Regions from separate parts of the Solwaraspora sp. WMMB335 genome, predicted to be linked through region 2. Evidence: riboswitches for the same ligand, from Rfam matches in the RefSeq annotation. Region 2 holds a riboswitch; the other holds the start of a gene.
The links. Region 2 has a riboswitch for cyclic di-AMP ahead of ACN27F_RS21265 (coiled-coil domain-containing protein). Riboswitches for the same ligand answer to the same signal wherever they lie in the genome.

Region 1: it holds a riboswitch for cyclic di-AMP, as region 2 does, so the genes downstream of both, ACN27F_RS18635 (NlpC/P60 family protein) here and ACN27F_RS21265 (coiled-coil domain-containing protein) in region 2, are expected to answer to the same signal.

The regions. Positions count from the first base shown of each region.
Region 1 covers NZ_JBMHMF010000001.1:4,325,544-4,329,410, forward strand. The annotation lists gene ACN27F_RS18615 (ribbon-helix-helix protein, CopG family) at 1-228, shown strand, start outside; tRNA gene ACN27F_RS18620 (tRNA-Gly) at 304-377, opposite strand; gene ACN27F_RS18625 (pyridoxamine 5'-phosphate oxidase family protein) at 473-985, opposite strand; gene dcd (dCTP deaminase) at 1,075-1,653, shown strand; gene ACN27F_RS18635 (NlpC/P60 family protein) at 1,800-2,738, opposite strand; cyclic di-AMP (ydaO/yuaA leader) riboswitch at 2,837-2,979, opposite strand; gene ACN27F_RS18640 (NlpC/P60 family protein) at 3,235-3,867, opposite strand, start outside.
Region 2 covers NZ_JBMHMF010000001.1:4,908,414-4,912,280, forward strand. The annotation lists gene ACN27F_RS21260 (glycoside hydrolase family 65 protein) at 1-483, shown strand, start outside; gene ACN27F_RS21265 (coiled-coil domain-containing protein) at 527-1,552, opposite strand; cyclic di-AMP (ydaO/yuaA leader) riboswitch at 1,555-1,688, opposite strand; gene ACN27F_RS21270 (potassium channel family protein) at 1,983-2,660, shown strand; gene ACN27F_RS21275 (winged helix-turn-helix domain-containing protein) at 3,405-3,867, shown strand, end outside.

The DNA.
Region 1 (3,867 bases), 580 kb from region 2:
GAGAGCGAGCTGGTCGAAGAAGCAGAGGCTGGGTACGACCCCGACAGTCTCGCCCCTCGCCGGGTCGGCAGACCGCCACTCTCCAGCAGCGGCGGCGCCTCGCACAAGATCAGCATCCGAGTTGATGACCAAACCTACGAAATGATCAAAAAGGTGGCGGAGCTGACCAACCGCAGCCCCAGCGAGTTGATCCGCGAAGTGCTGCAGGCCGCGTACCCGCGAAAGTAGGAAGCTGGCGGCGACCCCGCGCGCATACGACGGAAGCCCTGGTTGGGATTGTGGTCTCCACCAGGACTTTCGGTGTGGAGCGGGTGACGGGAATCGAACCCGCACTGTCAGCTTGGGAAGCTGATGTTCTGCCATTGAACTACACCCGCGAGCGGCACCACTCTACCTGGTTCGGTCGGCAGATGCGCAACAGGCCGAGCGGATAGCTGCCACGGTCGCGAGACAGCGGCCTCGGCGTTGGCCGTCAGCAGGCGACCGGGTCGGGCAGCGGGCTGCGTACGCTGTCGCTGGCCGGGTCGAGCCAGACCTGGACCGCCGGTTGGTCGACGGTCGCGAGTGTGATCCCGGCGGTGGTGTTGCGCCGCGCCACCATCGCCACGTCCACGGTGAACTCGAACAGCCGCCAGTCGACGTGCGGCACGGCACGTAGGTCGCCCGCGAGCCGGGCCACTTTCGCCACGTCGGTCACCGGGTGGGCGCGCCCGGCCAGGTACGCCTCGTCGTCACTCTGCTCCGGCGGGAACGAGTGCAACGCGTACCGCCCGTCACGCTCGAGGTCACGGCGCTTGGGCGAGTCGACGATGAAGCAGTACAACCCTTCATCGGTGATCACCGGCGAGATCGGGTGCACCCGTGGACCGCCGTCGGCTCGGACCGTGGCGAGGTAGCCGAGGCCGGGACCGTACTGCTGCATGAGGAGTCGGATCGCTGTAGCCAGCCGGGGCTCGTCGGCGGCGAACTCGGACCAGGTTGCCATGCACACAGTCTATCGAACACATGTTCTAAAAGATAGTTGGATCGGGCGGCCCGGCCAGTTGCCCGAGCCATGGTCGCTATGGTGTGACGATGCTCCTCTCCGACCGGGACATCGTCGCGGAGACCAAGATCGGCGGGCTCGCTCTCGAGCCGTTCGAACCAGCCCTCATCCAGCCGTCGAGCATCGATGTGCGGCTCGACCGCTACTTTCGGGTGTTCAACAACCACCTCTACACCCACATCGACCCGGCCACCCGGCAGGACGATCTCACGTCGCAGGTCGAGGTACCCGTCGGCGACCCGTTCGTACTGCACCCGGGCGAGTTCGTCCTCGCCTCCACGCTTGAGGTGGTGACGCTCGGCGACCGGCTCGCCGCCCGGCTCGAAGGCAAGTCCAGTCTGGGCCGGCTCGGCCTGCTGACCCACTCGACCGCCGGCTTCATCGATCCAGGTTTCTCCGGTCACGTCACGCTCGAGCTGTCCAACGTCGCGAACCTGCCGATAATGCTCTGGCCAGGCATGAAGATCGGCCAGCTCTGCATCTTCCGGCTCTCGTCAGCCGCCGAGCATCCGTACGGATCATCGGTCTACGGCTCGCGCTACCAGGGTCAGCGGGGGCCGACGCCGAGCCGGTCCTGGCAACGGTGGCAGACCTGGCCGACGGGATAGGTCCAAGACGGGATAGGCCGACCAGGTGTAGCGAAAGGCGTCCTCCCAAGCCGGGGGGAGGCATGGGAGGACGCCCTTCAAACGGCCGGTGCCGCCGCACGACGGGGGGATCCGCGGCTAGCGCCAGGCCATGGGGAGGAGTGAAGTTATCCGGGCCGGCCGTAGCTGTGCACGTCCGAACCGATCTTGCGCATCTGCACCGGGGAGCCGGCCTGCGGCGCGTGGACGATCCAGCCGTCCCCGACATACATGCCGACGTGCGACAGCCCGCTGTAGTAGAAGATCAGGTCACCCGGTCGCAGCTCGGACCGGTCGACGTACGCCATCACCTGCCGCTGCCGGGCCGCGTTGTGCGGCAGCGAAACGCCGCCCTGGCGCCAGGCCGCCGAGGTCAGGCCCGAGCAGTCGTAGCTGTTGGGCCCGGCTGATCCCCACACGTACGGCTTGCCGATCTGCGCGCAGGCGAAGGTGACGGCCTTGCCGGCCGCACCACCGGGGTAGGTGGCCGGGCAGGGTGCGGGCCGCAGCGAGCCGAGCGTGTTCGTCGACCCGTACGCCTGCAGCCGCAGTTCCTGCAGCCGGTCCACCTCGGCGTCGATGTCCTTGGCTTTCGCCGCCAACTGTGCTTCGGTCTGGGTCAGCTCCCCGATCAGTTCGTCGAGGGGCGCCTTCTGCGCGGCGTACTTGTCCTTGAGGTCGACGACCGCCTGTACGTCGCGGGCCTGCCTGCGGGCGAACTGGTCGAGCAGTTCCAACTGGTCGGCCAGGTGGGTGGGCTGGCCGCTGACCAGGATCGCGTTGATCGCCGAAGGGCTGCCGCCCTTGTACGACCGTGCGGCGAACTCGCTGACCCGGTCCATCGCCAGATCGATCTGGATCTGCAAGGGCTGAATCTTCTTACCGAGGGCCTCGGCCTGCTTCTTCTTCCCGGCCAGATCCTGACGTACGGCATTGTGCCGTTCGATCGTCGGTTCGAGTTCCGCCCAGACGTCGTCGATCTGGGCTTCGATCTGCGCCACGGTAGGTTGGGCCTGTGCGGGCGATCCGGCCAGCAGCAGTCCGGCGCTGGCAGCAACGGCTACCACCGCCCGAAGAATCTGTTGATGGGTACGCGGCGTTGTGCACCCGTGGTCCCGCTCGGACCATCCGGGGCGCCGCCGAGGGGCGCTCGTAGCCACCGGACTCCTTCTCCCCAGACCGCCTACCGGGTTAGCTGACGGGTTCGGGCGGAAAGGAGACGCCCTACCGCAGCTGATCCTGCGGATTCACCCCGAGTTACCGTGGGTCCCCGGCTCGTGATGTGTGACGATTAGGCGGTGTCGGGTCGAGGTCAACCTGGTTGGCTGACGTCATCTCGACTCGACGATCCCCAAGAGTAGAGAGCGCTGTTCTCCGTACGCAAGCGACGACGATGGACATTTCTTTCCGTAGGCAGATGATTGCTAATCGTGCAGTAGTCGCAGTCGCTCATGCGTTCGAATCGCGGCCTGCAGACCAGCGCCGCAGCACCGGCCTACCGGCATCGTCGACAGCCGCCGAGCACTGATCGATCCACCTCTACAACCAGCTGACCTGCAACAATCACCCGACCCGTTTGAATCCAGCGATCGGCATGTGGTCGATATTCGCCATTTGCACCGGTTGACCGGAGCTCGGCGCGTGCACCATCAGACCATTACCGATGTACACGCCTACGTGATGCAGATCACTGAAGAAGAAAACGAGATCTCCTGGCAGCGCCTCGGCTCGGCTGACCGACCTACCCTGGTTCCACTGCGAACCGGTGTAGTGGGTGAGACCCACCCCCGCACTCGACCAGGCGTACTGGGTAAGCCCTGAACAGTCGAATGCGTTGGGGCCGGTCGCGCCCCAGACGTACGGCTTGCCGATCTGCGCGCACGCGGTCGCGACCGCGGTGGCGGCGGCACCGCCGACCGAGGCCGCCGGGCAAGGGCCGGAGGCGCCCGACCCGCCGGTGTAGCCGGTTGTCTGGTAGGCGTCGGCCCGCATGTCTTCCAAACGATCGATCTCGGCGTTGATCGTCTTGCGCTTCGCGGCGAGTTCCTCGTCCTGCACCTTCTGCTTCGCGATGAGCTCGTCGAGGGTGCGCTTCTCGCTCAGGTACTGGTCCCGGGTGGCGAGCACGGTGACGATCTGCTCGTGCCGTTGCTTCGAGATCCGGTCGAGGACGACCAACTGATCAGCCAGGCTGGT
Region 2 (3,867 bases):
ACCCAGTCGGTGATCGCGGCCGAGACGGGGCATCTGGAGCTCGCCCATGACTACATGGGCGAGGCCGCGCTGATGGACCTGCACGACATCGCCCGCAACACCCGGGACGGGATCCACGTCGCCGCGTTGGCCGGAGCGTGGATCGCACTCGTCGCCGGATTCGGCGGGATGCGCGACCACACCGGAGAGTTGTCCTTCGCGCCACGACTACCGCAGCGGATCAACCGGCTGGAGTTCGCCATGATGTGGCGAGGGCTGCGGTTGCGGGTGGCCGTCCAGCACGACGAGGTCACCTATTCCCTGCGGGACCTGCGCGACGGGGATCCGGACGCGAGTATCGAGCTGAGCCACCACGGCGAGCAGCTCACGGTGACCGCGGACAAGCCGGTGACCAGGGCGATCCCGCCAGCTGCGGCGTCCGGGCCGCCGCCGCAGCAGCCGGCCGGTCGGGCCCCGGTACGTCGGTCGGCCCGCACCGAGTGACCGGGCCGCACACCGGGCCCGGTCCGTACGTCGTCCGAGCCGGTCAGAGCAGGGACAGGTGCACGTGGTTGGTGTGGTCGCTGCTCGGGTCACCGCCGGCTCCGCTGTACGAACTCCAGCCGGTGGCCGGGAACCAGACCTGGCGGTACCAGATGACGTAGAGGATGCCGAGTCGGTCGGCGTTGCGGACCAGGAACGCGGTCAGGTTGTTGCCGTACAGCCGGTCGTCCCCGGTGGCGTCGCCACCGAATCCGTTCTGTTGCGCCGAGAAGTCGCAGGCCCGCCCCTTCGGATGTTCGAACGGTCCACCCGGACGGAAGCACGACACGAAACGGGTGAAGCCAACCCGCTTGGCCTCGTTGAGCGCGTGCATCGTGCGCGGCGTGATGCAGCCGGTGGTGGTGGGGTCGTCGAGGCTGCAGGACTGCGACGGCCAGGAACCGTCCGAATTGCGGGGGGCCTGGCGGGCCACCGGCGAGGTGGCGGAGACGAAGCCGTTGGTGGCGACCGCGCCGACCAGACGCAGCGCCTTCTCCGCCTCCTCCTTCTGCCGCCGCATCACGGTGAGTTGCTGCTCCTCGCGGGCGACCTCGGCGTCGATCGCCGCCTTGGCCCGTTCCGCCTGCTCGCGCGCCTCGTTCAACTCGCGGACCCGCTTGTTGTCGTGCATGGCGATCATGTCGAGGCCCTCGGCCCGTTCCAGCAGGGCGTCCGGGCTGGCGCTGTTGAGTAGCACCATGACCGGGGTTATCCGGCCGAGTCGGTACGAGTTGGAGGCGACTTCGCCGATCTGTGGGCTGAGCGCGGCCAGCCGTTCCTCTACCTTCTCCAGTTCCAGGCTGAGCTGCAGCTGTCGCTTGCGGGACTCCTCGACCGCAGTTCTGGCTTCGACGAAGCCGCGTCCGGTCGACTCGAGGACCTCACTCAGCAGGGGCGGCTCGCCCTCGTCGTCGGGATCGGCCGGCGCGGCGGCGGCCGGTGCGGCCAGCACGACGAACCCGGCGAATAGCGCGGTCACCGTGGCCAGTGCCGCGGCCAGCGGCAACCGCTGGCGCAGGGGTGCGGACATCCTGTTCCTCTCCTTGGCCGCCGACCGAGTTAGCTGACGGGTTCGGGACGGAACGATCCCTACCGCAGTTGCGGATTCACCCCGGTGAACGTGGGTCCCCGGCTCACCCCGCAGGGTGATTGGGCGGCGGTCACCGCCGGCACCGATGGGGCGCCGCCGGGCGGAGACCGCGGGCAAGCTTACCGGATCGGTGATCGGCTTCAACACCTCGCAGGGCGTCGCTGACCAGGAAGAAATCCGTTACCGGGCAACGACATTCGGTGATGTCCACTGTCTGCAGTCGCAGTGACACCGGTGGTTGTCGCAAGGCGATCCGAGGGGCCCGGCCGCAGGACGGCCTGAGAGCATTTAGGGTGCAATTGTCGGTTAATTATTTGGTTGCTGGTGATTGGTGCTCTTGACGATGGACACGGGTGCGGAAGGTGACGGAGTGGCGGACGGCCGCCAACCGGACGACGGGGTGCCGGACGACGGCGTCGTGGTGATCGGTCTCGGTCGATTCGGCGGGCAGGTGGCACTGTCCCTGCTGCGGCTCGGGCATCCGGTGCTCGGCATCGACGAGCATCCCAAGCGGGTACAGCACTGGGCCGAGCGCCTGCCACGGGCGGTGGAGGCCGACTCGACCGACGAGGACAGGCTGAGGCAACTCGGGGTGCCCGGCTTCCGGCGCGCGGTGGTGGGGATCGGCTCGGAGGTCGAGTCGAGCATCCTGACCGTCGTGGCGCTCACCGAGATCGGCATCGAGGAGATCTGGGCGAAGGCGATCACCGCCAAGCACGGTCGGATCCTGGCTGCCGTCGGCGCGCACCACGTGATCTTCCCCGAAGCGGCGATGGGTGAGCGGGTGGCTCACCTGCTGGCCAGCAAGATGCTCGACTTCATCGAGTTCGACGACGGGTTCGCGATCGCCAAGGTGTGCGCTCCGCCGGAGACCGTCGACCGGACCCTTGCCGAATCCCGGCTGCGCCAGCAATACGGCGTCACGGTGGTCGGGATCAAGGAACGGGACGCCGACCTGCGCTACGCCTGCGGACGGACCCGCATCCCGAGCGGCGCCCTGCTCATCGTGGCCGGTGCCACCACGGACGTCCAGCAGTTCGGGCGCTAAGGCAAGGGTTCCTGGTGACCGTCCGGTTGTGATCCTGGGCGTAACCGGCTCATCACGCCTTCATTTCATGAGCTGATCAGCCTCTGGGCTTTCGCAAAGCCGTGACTCAGGCTACAGTCCAGGCATGGGAGCGCTTCCATTGATGGATGTGACCCCGCAACAGTGAACTACGTGTGGCGTAGGTATGCACAACATCCTACGTCAGCTGCAAGCCCTGAGGCTGGCGGCGGGCCAGCCCGGACTCCGCCGCCAGCCAACGCACCACCTGTCGAGAGGAGGTGGAACCAGAGCCACTCGCGTGGCCCGGCTCCCGCGCGTCACGCACGACCTGGACGCCATCCGCTCGTGCGTGTGAGTAACTGATGGTGGGGACGGGGGTTGCCCTCCCCGTCCCCACGCTAGTCCTCGATTGTTACGGCGGGGAATCGCCGACAAGTCAGGACCGCGACGCCGGTCCGTCCGATCGCCTTGGGTCAGCCTGCCGGTTCTTCGGCAGGCTTCGTTGCGTATAGGCAGGTCGTTGTGGGTGTGTCGGGTCGTCGACCGGTCCGGGCCGGGATTCGCCGAGCGGGCCCGATGGAAACCGCCTCGGCCGCGGCGGCTCCGGTGCCCATGGCTGGCAGTGGGCAACGTCACAGCCCGACCTACATCGGTTTTCGTCAGCAGCTACCTGGCCGACACCGCGTCGCCGGGTCGGGGCGCGCGGACATGTCGTGGTGACGACGGCTTGCTAGCCTCGCCCGCATGCGCGTGCTGGTGGTCGAGGACGACCCCGAGGTGCGGAGTGCCGTCGTCAGCGCGCTGCGTACCGGTGGGTTCGCCGTGGACCAGGCCGCCGACTGGAGCCAGGCCGATCTGAGCATCAGCGTCAACGATTACGACTGCCTGGTGCTCGACCGGATTCTGCCGGAGGGTGATTCCCTGCACCAACTCGGGCACCGGCGCCGCGCCGGGCTCACCGTGCCAGCACTGGTGCTGACCGCGCTGGACAGCGCTGGTGACAGAATCGCCGGTTTTCAGGCTGGTGTGGACGACTATGTGGTCAAACCGTTCGTGACCGCGGAGCTCGTGCTGCGGGTCCGGGCACTGTGCCGGCGGCGGGGAGTCACCACGCCGCCGTTGCTGCGCTTCGCCGACCTCGAGGTCGACGCGGCCCGGCGCGAGGTACGCCGCACCGGCATCCTGTTGACTCTCACCCGCAAGGAGT